DNA from 2 places in the Oceanibaculum sp. genome. Region 2 is predicted to be linked to the other one. Evidence: riboswitches for the same ligand, from Rfam matches in the RefSeq annotation. Region 2 holds a riboswitch; the other holds the start of a gene.
What was found. Region 2 has a riboswitch for S-adenosylmethionine ahead of MK313_RS03810 (methionine ABC transporter ATP-binding protein). Riboswitches for the same ligand answer to the same signal wherever they lie in the genome.
Positions count from the first base shown of each region.

Region 1: it holds a riboswitch for S-adenosylmethionine, as region 2 does, so the genes downstream of both, MK313_RS04050 (aliphatic sulfonate ABC transporter substrate-binding protein) here and MK313_RS03810 (methionine ABC transporter ATP-binding protein) in region 2, are expected to answer to the same signal.

Region 1 is NZ_JAKUSO010000007.1:216-11,558, reverse strand. It holds gene MK313_RS04070 (trans-sulfuration enzyme family protein) at 185-1,354, opposite strand; gene MK313_RS04065 (cystathionine beta-synthase) at 1,358-2,728, opposite strand; gene MK313_RS04060 (ABC transporter ATP-binding protein) at 2,898-3,623, opposite strand; gene MK313_RS04055 (ABC transporter permease) at 3,607-4,482, opposite strand; gene MK313_RS04050 (aliphatic sulfonate ABC transporter substrate-binding protein) at 4,479-5,486, opposite strand; SAM riboswitch at 5,596-5,674, opposite strand; gene MK313_RS04045 (OsmC family protein) at 5,733-6,260, opposite strand; gene queG (tRNA epoxyqueuosine(34) reductase QueG) at 6,555-7,670, opposite strand; gene queF (preQ(1) synthase) at 7,667-8,131, opposite strand; gene tgt (tRNA guanosine(34) transglycosylase Tgt) at 8,145-9,290, opposite strand; gene queA (tRNA preQ1(34) S-adenosylmethionine ribosyltransferase-isomerase QueA) at 9,266-10,294, opposite strand; gene MK313_RS04020 (queuosine precursor transporter) at 10,291-10,851, opposite strand; gene MK313_RS18185 (iron-sulfur cluster assembly protein) at 11,016-11,324, shown strand; partial or broken gene MK313_RS18180 (P-loop NTPase) at 11,269-11,343, shown strand, end outside.
Region 2 is NZ_JAKUSO010000006.1:33,527-44,869, forward strand. It holds gene MK313_RS03780 (Calx-beta domain-containing protein) at 1-102, opposite strand, end outside; gene MK313_RS03785 (MFS transporter) at 243-1,451, opposite strand; gene MK313_RS03790 (AraC family transcriptional regulator) at 1,777-2,520, shown strand; gene MK313_RS03795 (enoyl-CoA hydratase) at 2,604-3,404, shown strand; gene MK313_RS03800 (MetQ/NlpA family ABC transporter substrate-binding protein) at 3,559-4,347, opposite strand; gene MK313_RS03805 (methionine ABC transporter permease) at 4,380-5,045, opposite strand; gene MK313_RS03810 (methionine ABC transporter ATP-binding protein) at 5,014-6,075, opposite strand; SAM riboswitch at 6,310-6,384, opposite strand; gene MK313_RS03815 (SDR family oxidoreductase) at 6,631-7,353, opposite strand; gene MK313_RS03820 (M81 family metallopeptidase) at 7,528-9,024, shown strand; gene MK313_RS03825 (alpha/beta fold hydrolase) at 9,056-9,847, shown strand; gene MK313_RS03830 (YgdI/YgdR family lipoprotein) at 9,970-10,536, shown strand; gene MK313_RS03835 (osmoprotectant NAGGN system M42 family peptidase) at 10,548-11,343, opposite strand, start outside.

The DNA.
Region 1 (11,343 bases), on a different contig from region 2:
TGAGCGCCAGCGAGCCGGGTGAGGGGGCAGGACCACCATAGTCTGTCGCCACTACGCACTGGCTGTCATTCCCGGCCTTGTGCCGGGAATCCAGGGTTCAGCCTGCTCGACAGATGATCCAGCAAGCGAAAACCTGGACCCCCGCAACGAGTGCAGGGGTGACGGGTGGAGAAAGACGTCCTTCCTACGCCAGAGCGTTTTCCAGATCGGCGAGCAGGTCGGCCAGATCCTCGACGCCGACGGAGAGCCGCACCAGCCCGTCGGAGATGCCGAGTTCAGCGCGGATCTCCGGCGGGATCGAGGCATGGGTCATGATCGCCGGATGTTCGATCAGGCTCTCCACGCCGCCCAGGCTTTCGGCCAGCGCGAAAAGCTTGGTGCGCTCCAGGAAGCGCCGGCTCTCGTCCAGCCCGCCCTTGATGACGGCAGTGACGATGCCACCGAAGCCGCCGATCATCTGGCGCTTCGCCAGCTCGTGCTGCGGATGGCTGGCAAGGCCGGGATAGACCACCTTCTCGATCTTCGGGTGGGCCTCCAGCCATTGCGCGATGGCCAGCGCGTTGGCGCAGTGCCGTTCCATGCGCAGGTGCAGCGTCTTCAGCCCGCGCAGCGCCAGGAAGCTGTCGAACGGGCCGGCGACGCTGCCGATGGCGTTCTGCAGATAGGCGAGCTGCTGGCGGTGCGGGCTGCCCTCGCGCACCACGGCGACGCCGCCCACCATGTCGGAATGGCCGTTCAGATACTTGGTCATCGAATGGATGACGATGTCGAAACCGTGATCCAGCGGCTTCTGCACATAGGGCGAGGCGAAGGTGTTGTCGGCGACCGCAATCAGGCCATGCTTCTTCGCGATGGCGGCTATCGCCTGGAAATCCACCAGCCGCAGCATCGGGTTGGTCGGACTTTCGACCCAGACCATCCTGGTGTTCGGACGGATTGCGGCTTCCAGCGCCGCCGGGTCGGACAGATCGACGAAGGAGAATTCCAGCCCGGCCGAGCGCTTGCGCACATTCTCGAACAGCCGGTAGGAGCCGCCATAGAGATCGTCCATGGCGATGACATGGCTGCCGCTGTCCAGCAGCTCCAGCACCGTGCCCATGGCGGCAAGGCCGGAGGCGAAGGCGAAGCCGGCCTCGCCATTTTCTAGATCGGCGACGCAGGCTTCCAGCGCCATGCGGGTCGGGTTCTGGCTGCGCGAATATTCGTAGCCCTTATGCACGCCGGGGCTCTGCTGCACATAGGTCGAGGTGGCGTAGATCGGCACCATGATGGCGCCGGTCGTCGGATCCGGCTCCTGGCCGGCATGGATGGCGCGCGTGCCGAAGCCGGCGCGGTTGGTCTTGTTCTGGGTCATTGTTCAGGCCACCGATTGACGGAGATGGTTGATGAGATCGACCTTGGTGATGAGGCCGAGGAATTTCTCGCCTTCGACCACGATGGCGACATGGTCCTTGCGGAAGATCGGCATCAGGTCGGCGATCTTGGCGGTGGGCGCGACGGTTTCCAGGCGGCTGGTCATGGCCTCCGACACCGGCCGCCGGAAGCCGTCCGGGTTGTCGTGCGTCGCCAGCAGCAGGTCGCTCTCGTCGAGGATGCCGGCAAGGCGCCCATCGGCCAGCACCGGCAGCTGCGAGATATCGTAGAGCCGCATGCGGCCATAGGCGGTCAGCAGCGTGTCGCCCGGCTCCACGCTTACGACCTCGCCGCGCACCGCCTGCCGGGCGATCAGGTCGCGCAGATCGCCGGTCTTCTCGCGCGCGGTCAGCCCCTGATCCTGCAGCCAGAAATCATTATAGGCCTTGGAGAGATATTTGTTGCCACTGTCGCAGACGAAGGTGACGACGCGCTTCGGCTTGGTCTGGGCGCGGCAATAGCGCAGGGCGGCGGCGATCAGCGTTCCCGACGAGGTGCCGGCCAGGATGCCTTCCTTCATCAGCAGCTCGCGCACTGTGGCGAAGGCCTCCCGGTCATCGACGGTGATCGCCGTGCCGACCAGATCGAGGTCGCAATTGGGCGGAATGAAATCCTCGCCGATGCCCTCGACCAGCCAGGAGCCGGCCTCGCCGATATGGCCCGACCGGCTGGCCTCGGCCAGGATCGAACCCTTGGGGTCGGCCAGCACCATCTCGACATTCGGCGCGGTCTTCTTGAAGTAGCGTCCCAGCCCGGACAGCGTGCCGCCGGAGCCGACGCCGCAGACCATCGCATCCATGTCGCCATCCATCTGCGCCCAGATTTCCGGACCGGTGCCGGTCTCGTGCGCCAGCGGGTTGGCCGGGTTGGCGAACTGGTTCACCCAGAAGCCGCCGGGAATCTCCTTCTCCAACCGCTCCGCCATGTCCTGGTAATAGGCCGGATGACCGCGCCCGACATCGGAGCGGGTCATGACGATCTCCGCCCCCAGCGCGCGCAGATGGTTGATCTTCTCCTGGCTCATCTTGTCCGGGATGATGAGCAGCAGCCGATAGCCCTTCTGCGCCGCCACCAGCGCCAGACCCAGGCCGGTATTGCCGGCGGTCGCCTCGATCAGCGTGGTCTTACCGGGTGCGATCTTTCCCTCCCGCTCCGCCGCCTCGATCATGGAGAGGCCGATGCGGTCCTTGATGGAGCCGCCGGGATTCTGGCTCTCCAGCTTCAGGAACAGCCGGCAGGGGCCGGTATCCAAGTGGGTGACTTCGACCATCGGCGTGTTGCCGATCAGCGCAAGGACCGATTGCGGGGCGGGCATATAATAATCCTGTATTTATTTGTGAATTATAAAAATCACTCACACATGACTGTAAATTGTATCTGGCCTTATCCGGTCAAGGAAAAAAGAAGCCCCGGTCCGGGACCCCCTCATGAAAACCGGGGGCATCGGACCGGGGCAGGAAAGGACCCGGGAGGATGGAAAGGGGTTACGACAGATCCAGCGCCTGAACGATCTTCTCCTTCCAGTGCTGGAAATCGCTGTCGGTGCGCCTGCGCGGGCGTGGCAGGTCGAGCGCGAATTCAGCGTGGATATGGCCGGGATTGCCGCGCATCACCACGATGCGGTCGCTGAGCGCGACGGCTTCCTCGACATCATGGGTGACGAACACCATGGTGAAGCGCTCCTCGCGCCACAGCTCCAGCAGGTGATCCTGCAGTTGCAGCCGGGTGAAGCTGTCCAGCGCGCTGAACGGCTCGTCGAGCAGCAGGATGGAGGGCCGGCGCACCAGCGCGCGGGCAATCGCCACGCGCTGCGCCATACCACCGGACAGCTGGCGCGGATAAGCCCCGGCGAAATCGGCCAGCCCGACCTTCGCCAGCACAGAGGATATCTTGCGGTCCTGGCTCGCCTTGTCCTCGCCGTTCAAGGCGAAGCGCACATTGTCGGCCACGGTCAGCCAGGGCATCAGCCGGGCTTCCTGGAACACCATGCCGATTTCCGGGTGCGGGCCGCTGACCGGATCGCCATCGATGGCGACGCGGCCATGGCTGGCGCTCTCCAGCCCGGACAGGATGCGCAGCAGGGTGGATTTGCCACAGCCCGAGGTGCCGACCAGGCTGACGATCTCCGACTGGTCGATGGCCAGATCGACATCGTTCAGCGCGATGACACCGTTCGGGAAATGCTTGGCGAGACTATCGATTGCGAGCATGGTGCGCTCCCTTCTTGGCGCCGAAACCGTCCTGCCAGGCGAGGAACGGGCGGGTGGCCCCTGCCAGCACGGCGTCGGTCAGCTTGCCGGCGATGGCGAACAGGATGAGGCTGGCGACGATTACCGCCGGGCGGCCGGTCATCTGCCCATCGACCATCAGATAGCCGAGGCCTTCGCTCGCCCCCATCAGCTCGGCCGCGATGACGAACATCCAGCCCAGCGCCAGACCGGCGCGCAGGCCGACCACATAGGAGGGCAGGGTGGCCGGCAGCAGTACCCGGCGCACCAGATCCAGCCGGCTGAAGCGGTTCAGCTTCGCCACCTCGACCAGCTTGCGGTCAACGCCCTGAATGCCCTCGACCAGGTTCAGATAGATCGGGAAGAACACGCCAACCGCGATCAGCGTCACCTTGGAGGCCTCGAAGATGCCGAACCACAAGATGAACAGCGGCACCCACGCCAGCGAGGGCACCGCCTTCAGTGCCTGCAGGGTGGGGTCCAGCAGCTCCCGCGCGGTGCGGGAATAGCCGGTGACGGCCCCCAGCAGCGTCGCCGCCGCCGTACCGGCCAGGAAGCCGAACAGCACGCGGGTCAGCGTGACGCCAATATGGCTGGTCAGCTCGCCGCTGGCCCACAGGGCGGAGATTTCTTCCAGCACCGCTTCCGGGCTTGGCACCAGATTGGGCGCGAACACGTCGGTCCAGGACAGCGCCGCCCAGCCGGCTAGCAGCAACAGGGGAACGATCAGCCCCTTGGTGCCGGCCAGTGCCGCCAGCGGGTTGCGCTTGCGCGGAGAAGCAGCGGCCCCCGAGGGAGCCGCCGCCTTCGCGGTGTCGCGGTCATAGACCTCGGCGGTCATCGCTGCGCCGCCTGCTGCCGGTTGACGCGCTGGATGTACTGGTCGTCGATCAGGTCGGCCACCAGCGCCGGCACGTCGGTATCAGCCTTCAGCACGCCGATCTCGCGCAGCACGGTGCCGGCGGCAGTCAGCGCCTTGCGGTGCTCCTCGCCGATCACCGGGTTGGCGAGGTCGGTGCGCTCGCCCAGTTGCTTCTTCGCGATCTCATCCTCGACCTTGGCGGCCTTCACGAGGTAGCCGCGCAGCTCGTCCGGGTTCTCCAGCGAATATTTGCGGGCGCGCTCATAGACGGCCAGCAGCCGCTCGACGATTTCCGGATTCTCGGTGGCGAAATCCTCGCGGACATTCAGCACGCCATAGGTGTTCAGCGCCGGGTCGCGGTGGAACAGCCGGGCACCTTCCTGCAGCTCATGCTTGGCCATGTGCGGGTCGAGGCCGGCCCAGGCATCGACCTGGCCGCTGACCAGCGCGCGCCCGCCATCGGGGTGCTGCAGCAGCACCGGCTTGATGTCCTTCTCGGTAAGGCCGGCCTGGTTCAGCGCCTGCAGCAGGAACAGATGCGGGTCGGTACCGCGGGTCACGGCGACGCGCTTGCCCTTCAGGTCGGCGACAGACTTGATGCCGCTGTCCTTGCCGGTGACCAGCGCGGTCCATTCCGGACGCGAATAGATGTAGATCGCCTTGATCGGGTTGCCGTTGGCCTTGCCGACCAGCGCTGCGCCGCCAGCGGTGGAGCCGAACTGGATGGAGCCGCCATTCAGGAATTCCAGCGCCTTGTTGGAGCCCAGGCTCAGCACCCAGCGGACGTCGATGCCGTCCTTCTTGAACTCCTCCTCGACCCAGCCCTTGTCCTTCAGCAGCAGGCTGACCGGATTGTAATAGGCGTAGTCGAGGCCGATGCGCTCCGGCGCGGCCTGGGCGGCGCCTGCTCCAACGGTCAGGGCGAGGGCAGCGGCGGCGATGCTGCCGAGCTTGAAGGTGCGGCGGGTGATCTTGATGGTCATTCTTGCTCTCCTTGCGTGTGCGCCAGCGGCGCAGGTAAGGAGGCTCGGAAGAGTGGGGTCCGTCTGGTCCAGCTCCGGGACGAAAAAAATCCGCCTCGGCTCCAGAGCCGGGCGGATTTGCCCGCTCTCTTTAGCAGAATTTATAAAGCGCCCCGCAAGCTGAGCCTCAAATCGGCGCTATGTCGTCTTTTTAATCTACAGTTTCTGTGCCGTCAATCAGAAAAATTGCACAGTTGAATTTTGTTGTTAGGCGGCCTTGGCCTTGCCATTCACCGTGTGGCTGACCGCCAGCACCGGCTTGTTGTTCAGGGTCTGGAACACCACGCAATAGCGCTCGGTCAGCTTGAACAGGCTGGCCAGCTGCTCCTCGTTCGCGTCGGTGTCGATATCGAAGGAGAGGCGGATATCGGTGAAGCCGACCGGCGCCTCGCGGTCCACCGCCAGCGTGCCGCGGAAGTCCAGGTCGCCCTCGGCCTTCACCGTGCCTTCGCGGATCTCGATGCCGAGCGCTGTAGCGACCGCCTTCAGCGTGACGCCGGCGCAGGCCACCAGCGCCTGCAGCAGCATGTCGCCGGAGCAGGCGGACAGGCCGTCGCCGCCGGTGGCGGGATGCAGCCCGGCCTCGACCAGCGCGCGCCCGGTATCGACGGAGCAGGTGATGGCTTCCTCGCCCAGCTTGCCGTCGGCCTTCAGGGTGATCTTCGCGGCATCCGGCTGGTCCTTGTACTGCGCCTTCAGCGGCGCCTGCAGGGCCTTCAGGGTGGTCGCATCCATGATCCGTCTCCGCATGCTCGTCAAAAAAAAATCCGCCGCAGCCAAAGCTGGGCGGATCGGGGCCGACGCTTTAGCTGCATTTGTAAAGCGCCCGCAAGCTGATGCTCAAATCGGCGCTGACCGGGAAGATAGGGGCGGGAGGATGAGGAGTCAACGGGATTGGCCTTCACGCTGTTCTTCTTCTGTCATGCCCGGACTTGATCCGGGCATCCAGGGGCGGTGCTCTGCCTGAAACGCCTCAGAAGGTGGCCTCTGGATTGCCGGGTCAAGCCCGGCAATGACAAAAAGGGGAGGTCAACACTCCAGCCACTCCTCCCTGACGTCTTCATCCGTTTCGTCGGGCAGATGCCTGTCACGCAAACCCGCAAACCGGTCGGCATCGAGTAGCCGCGACAGCGCCCAGACCGCCATGCCGCGCACCAGCGGGGAGCTGTCTGAAAGCAGGCTTTCCGTAATCGGTACAAGTGCTTGAGACCCGCTGTTGCCAATCGCGATCAGCACATTGCGCACGAACCGGTCGCGGCCGATGCGCTTCACCGGCGAGCCGGAGAAGAGCTGGCGGAAGCCGGCATCGTCGAGCTGCGCGAGGTCGGCCAGGCGCGGGGCCATCAGCTCGGCGCGCGGCAGGAAGGCCTCGTGCCCGGTCGGCCTTGCGTATTTGTTCCAGGGGCAGACGGCGAGGCAATCGTCGCAGCCATAGATGCGGTTGCCCATGGGGGCGCGGAATTCCCGGTCGATGACGCCCTTATGCTCAATGGTCAGGTAGGAGATGCAGCGCCGCGCATCGAGCTGATAGGGCGCCGGAAAGGCATCGGTCGGGCAGGCGGAAAGGCAGCTTGTGCAACTGCCGCAATGGTCGATCTCGGAGGTGTCGGGGGCCAGGTCCAGAGTCGAATAGACCTCGCCGAGGAACAGCCAGGAGCCGAAACCGCGCGACACAAGGTTGGTGTGCTTGCCCTGCCAACCGAGGCCTGCCTGCTGGCCCAGCGGCTTTTCCATGACCGGTGCGGTATCGACGAACACCTTCACGCCGCTGTCGATTTCCTCCGCCATCCAGCGCGCCAGCGCCTTCAGCCGGTTCTTCACATGATCGTGGTAGTCGCGCCCCTGGGCATAGACGGAGATACCGGCGCGCGTCGGGTGGCCGAGGATCGCCAGCGGGTCGCGTCCCGGCCCGTAATTCATGCCCAGCACGACGATGCTGCGCGCCTCTGGCCACAGCACCTGCGGGTCGCCGCGCCGGTCGGCCTTCTCGACCATCCAGCCCATATCGCCATGCCGGCCCTCGGCCAGGAAATCGGCCAGCCATTGCCGCACCTGATTGCTGAGCTGCGCCGGCGCGAAACCGACGGCGTCGAAGCCCAGCGCCAGCGCCTGCTCCCGGATGCGGGATTTGAGGTCTTCGGTCATCCCCGGCCGCGATAGGGGGGCACGCCCTGATCGGGTATCCACACGCCCTCGGGCGCCGGGCCGGTCTGGTAGAACACGTCGATCGGGATGCCGCCGCGCGGGTACCAGTAGCCGCCGATGCGCAGCCATTCCGGCTGCATGACGTCAACCAGCCGGCGCGCGATGGAGACCGTGCAATCCTCGTGGAACGCGCCGTGATTGCGGAAGGAGCCGAGGAACAGTTTCAGCGACTTGCTCTCCACCAGCCGGTCCTTCGGCACATAGTCGATGACCAGATGGGCGAAGTCCGGCTGGCCGGTCAGCGGGCAGAGCGAGGTGAATTCCGGCGCCACGAAGCGCACCATGTAGCGCACTTCCCCCTGCGGGTTCGGCACCGTCTCCAGCACGGCCTTCTCCGGGCTGTCCGGCAGGCCGGTCGCCTGTCCCAGCTGCGTCAGGCCGCTATAGATACTGTCGGTCATGGTCCTCGTCTCCCTATAGCGCCGGGATATCCCCGCCGGCCTGCCTCTCGTGGAAATCCTCTGCGAAATCATCCAGCGACCCGGCCTCGATGGCGGCGCGCAGGCCCGCCATCAGCCGCTGATAATAGGCCAGATTGTGCCAGGTCAGCAGCATCAGCCCGAGAATTTCCTCCGACCGGACCAGATGATGCAGATAGGCGCGGCTGTAGGAGGTACAGGCCGGGCAGGGGCAGCCTTCCTCCAGCGGCCTTGGATCGTCCTGATGCCGGGCATTGCGCAGGTTCACCGTGCCGCGCGCGGTGAAGGCCTGCGCGGTGCGGCCGGAGCGGGTCGGCAGCACGCAATCGAACATGTCGATGCCGCGCTGAACCGCGCCGACGATATCCGCCGGCTTGCCGACGCCCATCAGGTAATGCGGCCGGTCGGCGGGCAGGTGCGGCACCGTCTCCTCCAGCACCCGGAACATGATCTCCTGGCCCTCGCCGACCGCGAGGCCGCCCACCGCATAGCCATCGAAGCCGATGGATGCGAGCGCTTCCGCCGAACGCTGCCGCAGATCGGGATAGACGCTGCCCTGCACGATGCCGAACAGCCCATAGCCGGGGCGCTTCTTGAAGCCGTCCCTGGAACGCTGCGCCCAGCGCATCGACAGCTCCATGGAGGACAGCGCCTGTTCATGCGTCGCCGGGTGCGGGGTGCATTCGTCCAGCACCATGGTGATGTTTGAATCCAGCAGATGCTGGATCTCGACCGAGCGTTCCGGCGACAGGAAATGCGCCGATCCGTCGATGTGGGAGCGGAAGGTGACGCCCTTCTCCTCGATCTTGCGCAGCCCCGCCAGCGACATGACCTGAAAGCCGCCGGAATCGGTGAGGATCGGCTTCGGCCAGTTCATGAATCTGTGCAGACCGCCCAGCGCCGCGACGCGTTCCGCGCCCGGCCGCAGCATCAGATGATAGGTGTTGCCCAGCAGGATTTCCGCGCCTGTCTCGGCCACCGATTCCGGGCGCATCGCCTTCACCGTCGCGGCGGTGCCGACCGGCATGAAGGCGGGCGTCTCGATGGTGCCGTGCGCGGTCGTCACCCGGCCGCGCCGGGCCGCGCCATCGGTGCCGAGGAGCTGGAAGCCGAATTCTACCGGCTGGGATGCAGCAGACATGCGTCACCGTAGGAATAGAAACGATAGCCGGCCTCTATCGCATGGCTGTAGGCCGATTGCATGCGCTCCAGCCCGGCAAAGGCCGAGACCAGCATGAACAGGGTGGAGCGCGGCAGGTGGAAATTGGTCATCAGCAGATCGACCGCCTTGAAGCGGTAGCCGGGCGTGATGAAGATATCGGTGTCGCCGGAAAAGGCCGGGACGGTGCCATCCTCCCGTGCCGCGCTTTCCAGCAGGCGCAGCGAGGTGGTGCCGACCGCGACCACGCGGCCGCCCTGGCGCTTCGTCTCGGTGATGCGCGCGGCGGTCTCGGGGTCGATGCTGCCCCATTCGGCATGCATCCGGTGGTCTTCCGTATCGTCGGCCTTCACCGGCAGGAAGGTGCCGGCGCCGACATGCAGCGTCAGGAAGGCGGTGCCGATGCCGCGTTCGGCCAGCGCCGCCATCAGCCGGTCGGTGAAGTGCAGCCCGGCGGTGGGCGCGGCAACCGCACCTTCCTCGCGGGCATAGATGGTCTGGTAGCGTTCGGCATCCGCCGCTTCCGCCTTGCCGCCGCGGATATAGGGCGGCAGCGGCATGGAGCCATGGCGCTTCAGCGCCTCCAGCAGGTCGGATGCGCCGGTGAAGCTGAGCCGCAGCTCGCCGCCCTCGCGCTTTTCCAGGATGTCGGCGGCAAAATCATCTGCGAAGCGGATGGTCTGGCCGGGTTTCAGCCGCTTGCCGGGCCGCGCGAAGGCCAGCCAGGTGCCATCGGCTTCCGCCTTGTGCAGCAGCACCTCGACCGCGACCTCGCCGCGATGGCCGTTGAGGCGCGCCGGGATCACGCGGGTATCGTTGAACACCAGCAGGTCGCCTGGATTCAGCAGGGACGGCAGGTCCAGCACACCGCAATCGCCGCGCCGGTCCGGGCGAATATCCAGCAGCCGCGCCGAATCGCGCGGTTCGGCCGGCATCTGGGCGATCCGCTCCGGCGGCAGGTGGAAATCGAAGAGATCGACCTTCACGAGGGGCGCGCGGTCCCCATCGGCCGCACCACCGCCATCAGCAGGCGGAAGGGGGAGAGGAAGAGCAGGGCCAGCGCCAGCTTCACCGCGAAATCGCCCAGCGCCAGCGTGACGAAGGGAACGGCGGTGCCGGCGAAGGCCAGCGTGAAGAACAAAGCGGTATCGACTGCCGAGCCGATGGAGGAGCTGGCCAGCGGCGCCTGCCACCAGCGTCCGCCGCGCAGCCGGTCGAACACATGGACGTCCAGCAGCTGCGCCACCAGGAAGGCGCTGCCCGAGGCCAGCGCGATGCGCGGCGTCGCCAGCCACAGAGAGCAGATCACCGCCAGCGCGAAGCCGATATAGACCACCTGGCGCGCCCGCCTTGGCCCATAGGCGCGGTTGGTGAGGTCGGTCACCAGGAAGGTCGCCGGATAGGTGATCGCGCCCCAGGTCAGCCAGTCGCTGAGCGGAAACTGCACCAGATAGTTCGACGCGCTGACCAGCACGATCATCGCCGCGACGGCGATCAGCATGCCGCGCAGTACGCTCCGGTCGATATTGGTGGCGGGGTTCATCTCTATCAGCATTTCCTGCGGGACTTTCGGACCCGGCTTATAGGCCAATCCGACCGCTTGTTGAAGGCCAAACCATATTGGTATGACCGGCGGGCTTGTCCAACCGCACCCAAGCCGTGATATCAGTAGGCCAAACCGCCACCTAACGCATAAAGAAGAACATCATGGTTCAGATTTCCGAAGACCAGATCCTGCAGGCGCTGAAGTCCGTCCGCGACCCGGATCGCGGGCAGGATATCGTGTCGCTCGGCATGGTGACCGGCCTGTCCGTGCAGGACGGCCGCGTCAGCTTCGCCATCGAGGTCGATCCGGCGCGCGGCCCGAAGCTGGAAGGCCTGCGGCAGGAGGCCCAGAAGGCCGTCGAGGCGCTGCCGGGTGTTGCCGGCGTGACCGCCGCGCTGACCGCGCACAGCGCCCGTGGCCCCGCCCAGCCCGCACCTGCTCCCGCTGCCGCGCCCGTCGCCCCCCCCTAGGCCGCTGGGCGGCAAGCCG
Region 2 (11,343 bases):
GCCGGACAAGGTTCCCGAGACGGTGTAGCCCTTCAGCAGATAGCCCAGACTATCGGCGCTGGCATTATCTCCCCAGTCGGTGGTTTCGTTGATTCCCGCCATTCTGCCCTCCATTTTATGGCTATTAGAGGATGCCTTCCGGTTATTTCCGGAAAGGTGGGAAATTCTATCGCACTGGATATCGGTGGATCAAATTAAAGCGCCGTGACCGGCGGATGAAATTCCGCCGAAAGAACGCCCGGTTACTCCGCGGCGGCGGGGGCGGCGGCCTTTTCCGACGCACCCGTCGGCATCAGGGCTGCGGCCAGCGTGATGATCGCCGCCAGCACGGCCAGTACCAGCATCAGCGTGGCAAAGCCGCCACCGCCCTGGTGCAGCCCGGCGATCATCGGCACGGCGGCGGCGCTGACGCCCAGCGACAGCACATATTTCGCCGCATACATGCGCGAGCGCCACTCCGCCGCCCCATAGCGCGCGACGATGGCGTCATTGATCGGGATCGCGCCGAACACCAGCAACATCATGCCGATGGCGGCCGCGACCATCAGCGTGCCCTCCGCATTGGCGGCGATGAGGAACAGCGGCACCTGCAGCACGATGACGCCGACATAGATCAGCTTCAGCGGGTAGCGGTCGATCAGATGGCCGACGACGATCTGCGCGCAGGCGGCGATGACATAGATCGCGGTGACCAGCGCGCCGATCTGCGTGGTGGTGCCGGCGAATTCCGCTGTGCGCTCGGCGATCAGCTTCGGCAGGCCGACCGTGGTGGCGTGGAAGATGATGCCGCCGCACAGGGTGGCGACGATCACCACGCCGAACAGCAGCTTCATCTGCGAGGGCGTCAGCGCGATATGCGCGCGCGCCGGCTTCTTTGCCGCCCCCTTCGCGGCCTGCCGGCGGGCGAAGACCATATAGGCGATGCCGGTGGCGATGGAGACCAGGCCCGGCAGGATGAACACCGCGCGCCAGCCCCACTGGTCGGCCAGCGCGCCTGCCGTGATACCGGCGGCGGCGACACCGAGATTGCCCCACACGCCATTGATGCCCAGCGCCTTGCCCAGCTTCTCCGCATCCGCGGCGACCATGGCGATGCCGACCGGGTGATAGATCGCGGCGAACAAGCCTATCAGTGTCAGCCCGGCCGCCAGTTCCAGCGGCGAGCGGGCGAAGCCGGTCAGGATCGAGGCCATGCCGATGCCGATGAAGAATACCGACATCATGCCGGTCTTGCTCCAGCGGTCGCCCAGCCAGCCGGCGGGGATCGAGGCTGCGCCGAAGGCGACGAAGCCGAACACGGAGAGCGACAGCACATCGGCGTAGGAGCCGCCGAACACCGGGTCGGCCGCCATCGCCAGCACCGCCGTCGGGAACAGCAGCATGAACAGATGGTCGTAGAAATGGCCGACATTCAGGAACAGGAAGCCGGTCCGGTCGCGATGCACGCTCATGGGTGTCCTCGTTCGCCTTTCAGTGCCGTATGGGGGCGGGGTGGTTGCAGTGTCGAATTCTCTGCTAACCGTCACCCCCGCACTTGTTGCGGGGGTCCAGGGTTCAGCCCACACGGGCGATGCCGAAGCTAGCTGAAGCCTGGATTCCCGGGACAAGCCCGGGAATGACGGTTAGAGCAGGAAATTGATTACGCGTTCCTATCCATCCTCATCTCATCTCGACTCTAGGCCGCGCCGGTGCGACCATCTTGCGATGGTTAGCCAAGAGATATCGCAAACCAGTCAAAACTACCGTCCGAGCCTGGAGGTTAAGGGGCTGGAGGATGTGCCGCGCCCGGTGGTGCCACTGGCCATCGATTTCCCAGACGGGCACATCATCCCGCCGCATGTGCACCGGCGCGCGCAGCTGATCTATGCCGCGCGCGGGGTGATGACGGTCTCGGTGCCAGCGGCGGGCGGCGGTCTCTGGGTGATTCCGCCGCAGCGTGCGCTGTGGATGCCCGGCGGTATCGCCCATTCCATCCGCATGACCGGCGCCGTCGAGATGCGCACGCTCTATCTGAGCGGCGCGGCGGCATCCCGCCTGCCGCCGGATTGCCGTGTGGTCGCCGTGCCGCCGCTTCTGCGCGAGCTGATCCTGCGGGCGATGGATATCCCGCCGTTCTATGAGGAACAGGGGCCGGATGGGCGGCTGATGGCGGTGGTGCTGGACCAGCTGCATGTGCTGCCCATCATGCCGCTGCACCTGCCGATGCCGGCGGACAAGAGGCTGGCCGCGATCTGCCGGGCGCTGCTAGCCGACCTTGCCGACAACCGCGCACTGGAGGAGTGGGGCCGGCAGGCCGGCGCCAGCGTCAGCACGCTGGCCCGGCTGTTCCGGCGCGAGACCGGCATGGGCTTCGCCGCCTGGCGGCAGCAGGCGCGCCTCGTGCGAGCACTGGAGTTGTTGGCCGCCGGCCATCCGGTCACGCAGGTCGCACTCGACCTCGGCTATGACAGTGTCAGCGCCTTCATCGCCATGTTCCGCCGCGCCTTCGGCGTGCCGCCCTCGCGCTATTTCCGGGAGTGAGCGGGACAGGTCTGCGTCCCGCCCCCTTGACCGCGCCGCCGCGCTGGCCGAGACATCATCGGAACAGAAACCAGGGGGAAACAATGGCCGACCAGCCGAGCTACATCCATGTGCGCTATGACGATCACGGGGCGAAGGGCCGCGTTGCGCGCGTGACCATCGCCAATGCGCGCAAGCTGAACACCATGAGCACGCCGCTGATGGAGGAGTTCACCGCCATTTTCGCCGAGCTGGCGCGTGACGACAGCCTGCTGGCGGTGGTGCTGACCGGTGAGGGCGAGAAGGCCTTTGTCGGCGGGGCGAACATCGATGAGATGGCCGGGCTGGACGAGCACAAGGCGCGCGCCTTCATCACCCGCGTGCATGGCTGCTGCAACGCCGTGCGGCAGGTGCCGGTGCCGGTGATCGCGCGGATCAACGGCTATACGCTGGGCGCGGGGCTGGAGCTGGCGGCGGCTTGCGATCTGCGCATCGCCGTGGACAGTGCCGTGTTCGGCATGCCGGAGGTGAAGCTGGGCATCCCGTCGGTGGTGGAGGCCGCCTTGCTGCCCGGACTGATCGGCTGGGGCCGCACCCGCCAGATCCTGCTGCTGGGCGAGAATTTCAGCGCCGCCAAGGCGGAGAAATGGGGCTTCGTCGAGAAGCTGGTGCCTGCCGCCGATCTCGATGCGACGGTCGATGAATGGCTGGCGAGCCTAGTGGAGTGCGGGCCGGTGTCGATCCGGCTGCAGAAGAAGCTGATCCGTGACTGGGAGGACCTGCCGCTGCGCGCCGCTGTGGCCGCCGGCATCGACAGCTTCGCCACCGCCTGGAAGGGCGAGGAGCCGCGCCGCATGATGGATGATTTCCTGAAAGCGCGCGAGGAAAGCCGCAAGGCGAAGTAGGGGGCTGGTTGCTTCGCCTTTGTCATTGCCGGGCTTGACCCGGCAATCCAGGGGCCATGTTCTGTAACGCTACAGGCAAGGCACCGCCCCTGGACCCCCGGGTCAAGCCCGGGGGTGACAGGTCGAAGAGGGTGACAGGTTGGAGAGGTAAGCCTTACCAGCTGGTGACGACCGCGCCCTTGAAGCGGGTCTGGATGAACTCCTTCACCGGCTGGGTGTGGTAGGCCTTCAGCAGGGCGGCGACCCAGGGCTTGTCCTTGTCCTGCTCGCGCACGGCGATGATGTTGGTGTAGGGCGACTCGGCAGTCTCCCGCGCGATGGCGTCATTCACCGGGTCGAGGCCGGCCTCGACGGCGTAGTTGGTGTTCACCGCCGCCGCCGTGACGTCATCCAGCGAGCGCGGCAGCTGCGCCGCGTCCAGCTCGATCAGGCGCAGCTTCTTCGGGTTCTCCGCGATGTCCAGCAGGGTCGGCTTCAGGCCGACACCATCGCGCAGCTTGATGACGCCTTTGGCCTGCAGCAGCAGCAGCGAGCGGCCGCCATTGGTCGGGTCGTTCTGGATCGCCACGGTCGCGCCTTCCGGCAGTTCGTCGAAGGACTTCACCTTCTTCGAATAGAAGCCCATCGGGAACACCACGGTCTGGCCGACCGAGACCAGCTTGAAGCCGCGATCCTTCACCTGATTGTCCAGATAGGGCAGGTGCTGGAAGGAATTGGCCTCGATATCGCCGGACGCCAGCGCGGTGTTCGGCACGACATAGTCGGTGAACTCGATGATCTTGATGTCGAGCCCGTCCTGTGCCGCGACCTTCTTCACCTGCTCCAGGATTTCGGCGTGCGGGCCGGCGGAGACGCCGACGCGGATGGTCTCTGCGGAGGCTGCCGTGGCCAGGCCGGCGGTCAGCAGCAGGGCGGCGAGGCCGCCGAGGATACGCTTGTTCATGAGGGATACTCCTTTGGTTTTGAATGGAAAAATCAGGCGGTGCGCAGGCGCTTGTTCACCCGCCGGGCGAGGCGTTCGCCCAGCGACTGGATGCCCTGCACAAGCACGATGAGGAGGAGGACGACGGCGGCCATCACTTCTGGCATGAAGCGCTGGTAGCCATAGCGGATGCCGAGATCGCCCAGCCCGCCGCCGCCGACCGCGCCGACCATGGCCGAGTAGCCAATCAGGCTGACGAGGGCGAGGGTGAGGCCCAGCAGGATGCCCGGCAGGGCTTCTGGCACCAGCACCTTGGCGATGATCTGCAAGGGGGTGGCGCCCATCGCCTCCGCCGCCTCGACCAGTCCGCGATCCACCTCGCGGATTGCCGTCTCGACGATGCGCGCGATGAAGGGCACGGCGGCCACGGTCAGCGGCACGATGGCCGCGCTGGTGCCGATGGAGGTGCCGGCGACCAGCCGCGTGAACGGGATGATCGCCACCACCAGGATGATGAAGGGCGTCGAGCGGGTGGCATTCACCAGCACCCCGCCGATGCGGTTGAACAGCGGCGCGGCCAGCAGCTCCCCCCGGCCGGAGGTCGCCAGCCAGATTCCGAGCGGCAGGCCCAGCGCCGTGCCGATGGCCCCGGACAGGGCGACCATGTAGAGCGTGTCGAGCGTGGCTTCAGCCAGCAGCAAGAAGAGCTGGTGCGACATGGCCCAGGACCTCCACGGAAAGTTGATGGGACTGGAAAAAGGCGAGCGCGGTGCCCAGCGTCTCGCCATTGGGCAGGGAGACCACCAGCGTGCCGAAGGGCCGGCCCTGGATATGGTCGATACGGCCCGACAGGATGTTGGCGTCGATGTCGTGATGTCGGGCCAGCCGGCTGAGGATCGGTTGGTCCGCGCTGTCGCCGGTGAAGCGGATCAGCAGCACCGCCTCGCCGCCCGGCTGCGCATCGGCCTGCAGCTGGTTGGCCAGGGCCGGCGGCAGGTCAATGCCGGTCACCATGCCGATGAAGGAGCGCGTGGTCGGGTGCTGCGGCCGGGTAAACACCTCGAACACGCTGCCCTGCTCGATCACCCTGCCGGCCTCCAGCACCGCCACCTTGTGGCAGATTTCCTTGATGACATGCATCTCGTGGGTGATGAGGACGACCGTCAGCCCCAGCTTGCGGTTGATCTCGGCGATCAGCCGCAGCACGTCGCGCGTGGTCTCCGGGTCCAGCGCGCTGGTCGCCTCGTCGCACAGCAGCACCTTCGGCTCGGTCGCCAGCGCGCGGGCGATGCCGACGCGCTGCTTCTGCCCGCCGGACAGCTCGGCGGGGTAGCGGTCGCGCTTGTCGGTCAGGCCGACCAGTTCCAGCAGCGGCTCGACCCTGGCTTTGATCTCTGCTTTCGACAGGCCGGCCAGTTCCAGCGGCAGCGCCACATTGTCGAACACGCTGCGCGAGGACAGCAGGTTGAAATGCTGGAAGATCATGCCGATGCCCCGGCGTTCCCGGCGCAGGGCGGCACCGGACAGGGCGGATATCTCCACACCGTCCACCAGCACGCGGCCGGAGGTGGGGGCCTCAAGCCGGTTGATGACGCGGATCAGTGTCGATTTGCCGGCACCCGACCGGCCGATGATGCCGTAGATCTCACCGGCCTCGATGGTCAGGCTGACCTCGTTCAGGGCGGTAACAGCAGGTCCGCCGCGCTTGGGCGGCGGGTAATGTTTGGAGACCTGATCGAGTTGGATCATGTCCTGGGACTCCTGACGTAAGGATGACGGAATGTCCCCGCTGGCGGGCGGGTTCAGTCGTTCTGGAAAAGGGAAAAGGGCCGGGCGCTCTTACGGGAGAGGGCCGGGCTAGGCCGGCTGTCAGGTTCGACAGCGGCAGCGGCGCATTCGGCGGGTGACGCCGGTCAGCGACGGAAATTCAGGCAATAAAAAAAGCGCACACATGGCTCACTCCATCAACAGACGGGAAAACCACGAATACGCTCCGTGGCGCTTTAGCGTTTGTTGACGCGGCGCAAGCTGCTCCCTCAAATCACCGCGAGACAGGTCTCCCTGTCTGCTGGTGAAGATAGGGATGGCGGTTTTTCCGTCAAGCGGAAATGTGCGCAGGAGGGGGCTGAATTTTTTGCAACGCACAATGGGGGGTGAACTATCTCCGCGGAAGAACCGCTTTCTCTTTCGTCATGGTCGGACTTGATCCGACCATCCATTGACCGAGCGAACCGCACTGACCGCTGGACCCTCGGGTCAAGCCCGAGGGTGACGAGAAAGAAGAGGGGAGAGGGGAAGTGCCCCCTACATCACCACCTGGCCGACGGTCAGGCCGCCGCAGACATTCAGCACCTGGCCGGTGACGAAGCCGGCCCCGTCGGACATGAAATAGGCGCAGGCTGCCGCCACTTCCGAGGGCTGGCCGATGCGGCCGACCGGCACGGTGGCGATCAGCGCCTCGGCCTGCGGGCTGCCGGGCGGGTTGGCGTCGCGGAACAGCTCGGTTTCGATGGGGCCGGGGGCGACGCAGTTCACGGTGATGCCGTCGCGCGCCAGCTCCAGCGCCCAGCTCCGCGTGAAGCCGACCACGGCGGCCTTGGTGGCGCCGTAGATGCCGCGCCCTTCCTTGCCCAGCGCGGCGCGGCTGCCGATGTTCACGATGCGCCCGCGCCGCTTTGTCTTCATCGCCGGCAGCACGGCCTGGCTGCATTGCAGCAGCGCGCGCATGTTCACCGCGATCATCTGCTCGAAGGCCGGCAGGCTGGCATGCTCCAGCCGCTCCACGGTGATGAGGCCGGCATTGTTCACCAGATTATCGACCTGATAGGTCTTCGAGATCTCCGCCAGCGCGCGGGCGGTGTCGGCGGCATCCGACAAATCACCGGTCACATAGTCGCCGGGAAAGCCCTCCTTCGGCGCGCTGCGCGACAGGCCGATCACGTGATGGCCGCGCGCCGCCATGTCCTTCGCGAGCGCCAGGCCGATGCCCCGGCTTGCGCCGGTGATGAGGGTGATGGGTTTCGACATTGCTTCCTCCCTGTTCCGCCCCGAGGGTGTGCCTGTAGGCGTGAAAAATTGCCGTCACTTAGTTGTAAAGTTTGCTGACGACTTTGTTTTCTGTCGGTAGCATGATGCCCGCAAGCGCCGGGCCGGCGTCAAGGCGCAAAGGCCGGTATAGAAACATCAAATCCAGGGATCGCCATGTCCAAGCGTGTGCTCATTGCCCAGATCATGCACGAGACGAACACTTTCAGCCTGTTGCCGACGGATGAGGGGGCCTATCGCCGCCGCTATCTGGGCATCGGCGACGAGATTGTCGGGCAGTTCCGCGGCACCCGCACGGAGCTTGGCGGCTTCATCGACGCCGCCGAGCGCTTCGGCTGGACCACGGTGAACGCGGTCGCCGCCAACGCTACCCCCTCGGGCAAGGTAACGGCGGACTGCTGGGCGATGCTGAAGGGCGCCGTGCTGGACGCGCTGGACAAGCAGGGACCGGTGGACGGCATCTGCCTCGCCCTGCATGGCGCGATGGTGACGGAAACGGAGGACGATGCGGAAGGCGCGCTGCTGGAAGCGCTGCGCCGCCGGCTTGGCCCGCGCGTGCCGATCGCCATCACGCTGGATTTGCACGCCAATGTCAGCGACGCGATGGCGGAGAATGCCAATGCCATCATCGCCTATCGCACCTATCCGCATATCGACCAGTTCGAGCGCGCGGTGCAGGCCGCCGACCTGGTGAATGAGATGATGGAGGGCCGGCTGGAGCTCGGCTGTATCGTCGGCCGCCCGCCCTCGCTGGATGGCTGCGACCATGGCCGCACCAGCGCCGGCGTCGGGCCGATGGTCGATCTGCTGGCAATGGCGGCGGAATATGAGAAGGAGACCGGCATCCACGCCATCTCCATCCATGCCGGCTTCCAGTGGTCGGACATCCACATGGCCGGCCCGTCCGTGTCGATCAGCCATAATCCCGCGGTGACGCGGCGCGCGAAGGATATCCTGGATACGCTGATCCGCGAGATCTGGGACACGCGCGACAAACAGACCGTGCATTACCAGACGCTGGACGTCGCGGTGGCCGAGGCGTTGAAGGGCGAGGACGGCACCGGCAAGCCGCTGGTCATCGCCGACCCGACGGACAATCCGGGCGGCGGCGGCTATGGCGACACGACGAACCTGCTGCGCGCGCTGCTTGATGCCGGGGTGAAGAATGCCTGCTTCTGCCCGATCACCGATCCGGCGGCGGTGCAGGCCGGCCAGAAGGCCGGTGTTGGCGCCAGCATCACGGTCGAACTGGGCGGCCATACCGATCCGGCCTTCGGTGCGCCGATCAAGTGCACCGGCGTGGTAAAGCATCTGGGCGATGGCCGCTTTGTGCATGACGGGCCGATGTGGAAGGGCGTGGTCATGCAGATGGGCCCGACCATGGTGCTGGAGGTTGGCGGCATCGAGATCGTCGTTACCACCAACCGTCAGCAGACCACCGACCATCAGGCCTTCCTGACCAACGGCATCGACCCGCTCAAGAAGAGCGTCATCGTGGTAAAGAGCGCGCATCATTTCCGTGCCGCCTTCGAGCCGATCTCCCGTAAGGTCATCGCGGTTGATTCCGGCTCGCTGTGCTCGCACGACTGGTCGCGCTTCGACTTCAAGAAGCTGCGGCGGCCGATCTGGCCGCTCGACGAAGTGGTTTTCTAAGTCCCGACCCGGCACGACAAGAGGAACAGAAATGGCCGAACTGACGCTCTCCAACGGCGCCAAGCTCTATTACGAGGTGCATGGCGATGGGCCGCCGCTGGTGCTGGCTGCCGGCCTGTCGGGCAGCGCCACCTTCTGGAACGTCCATGTGCCGGAACTGTCGAAGCGCTACAAAGTCGTGCTGCACGATCATCGCGGCACCGGGCGCAGCAGCCTGGACCGGATCGAGTATTCGGTGCCGCAGATGGCCGATGACGTGCTGGCGCTGATGGACCATCTCGGCATCGACAAGGCGCATTATGCCGGCCATTCGACGGGCGGGGCGATGGGCCAGCATATTGCGCTGGAACATCCGGAACGCATCGACCGGCTGGTGCTGAGCGCCACCTGGGCCGGCTTCGATGGCTATTTCCAGCAGCTGTTCCGGGTGCGCACGGAAATCCTCGACAGCATGGGGCCGGGCGCCTATCTGCGCGCCAACATCCTGTTCATGCTGCCCAGCGACCATCTGCGCGACAATCCGGATGCCGGGCTGATCACCGACGAGGCGGCGGCGAAGCAGGTGCCGGTGCCGGAGATCGTGAAGTCGCGCATTGCCGCCATCATGGCGCATGACAGGCGCAAGGATGTGCCGACGATCCAGCACAGGACGCTGGTGTTCGGCGCGCGCGACGACATGGTGACGCCGGCCTATCTGAGCGAGGAGCTGGGCCGCCTGATCCCCAACGCCGAGACGGTCATCCTGCCGCATGGTGGGCATTTCTACCCGGCCGTCCATCCGGAGCGCTTCCGCGAGGTGCTGACCGGCTTCCTGGAAAGCTGACGCGACGGAAATCTCCCGCTGCCGCGTACAAGGGAAAAGGCATCGCCCTTGGAATGCCTTAGTTGCCGCCTACATTGTGTGTTAAGAACGGCTCGCAGCATTTGTCTACCGGGAGAGCAAGCATGAGCGCTGGCACATTTCTTTCTGCCGCCGGCACCACAGACACCGCGAAGAAGCTGGCGCTGCCCAAGCTGGCAATGGTTGCCGGGCTGGCGCTGCTGGTCGCCGCCTGCGCGCAGCCGACGCCCTACAAGCCGCGGCTGGACAGCTCGACGGGCTTTTCCGAGCAGCAGATCGAGGGCAACCGGTTCCGCGTGACCTTCTATGGCAATGACGTGACGCCCCGCGAGACGGTGGAGAATTACCTGCTCTACCGCGCCGCCGAACTGACGCTGCAGCGCGATGGCGACCATTTCGTCCTGGTCGAGAAGGATATCGAGCGCATCACCGATTATCACGGCAATGCCGGCTGGCCCGGCGGCTACAGCGTCTATGGCAGCCGCTGGCCCGGCAGCTATGGCTATGGCATGGGCTGGAGCACCAACAGCTACGCGCAGAACCGGTACCGCGCCTATGCCGATATCCTGATCTTCAAGGGGCGGACACCGAAGGACGATCCGAAATCCTACGATGCCCGCACTGTGATCGAACAGCTGGGGCCGACGGTCCGATACCCGCAGCCGCGCTGACCCTCACGCCATCAGTCGTCGTCCGACCTGCCGGCGCCGAAGGCGTGCGGCAGCAGGTTGGGGTCGATATCGGCGCCCTGGGTTTCCGGGAAGCCCTCGACGCCGCCAAGCCGCGTCGAATCGCGCTTCGCTGTCGCCGGGCTCTGCATGTAGAGCGTGATCAGCTCCGCCAGATTCTCCAGCGCGCTTTCATGCACCCGCTCATAGCCGTGCGAGGCGTCGATGCCGAAGGTCAGCAGCGCGGTGCGGATGTCATTGCCGGCCTCCACCGCCGAGGCGCCGTCGCAGCGGTAATAGCGGAACACGTCGCGCTGGTGCGGGATGCGATGATCCTTCGCCAGCCCGATCAGCTTGTGCGTCAGGTGATAGTCGAACGGGCCGGTCTGGTCCTTCATCGCGATGGTCACGCCGGTTTCGCGCGAATTCTGGCCCGGCGCGGTAGTGCCATTGTCGATGCTGACCAGCTCCGCCACGTCGCCATGCAGCACGGCGGAGGCACCCGATCCCACCTCCTCGGAGATGGTGAACAGCAGATGGCAGTCCATCGGCAGCTCCATCTCCGCTTCCTTCACCGCCTTGGCGGCGGCCAGCATGACGGCAGCACCCGCCTTGTTGTCGAGATGGCGCGAGACGATGTAGCCGGTCTCCAGGAATTCCGGCTGAGGATCGATGGCGACATAGTCGCCGATATTCACACCTAGCTTCTCTAGGTCAGCGCGACTTTCCGCCTGCGCGTCGATGCGCAGCTCGACATGGTCCCAGCCGACCGGCTGGGTATCGATCTCGCGGTTGAAGGTATGGCCGGAA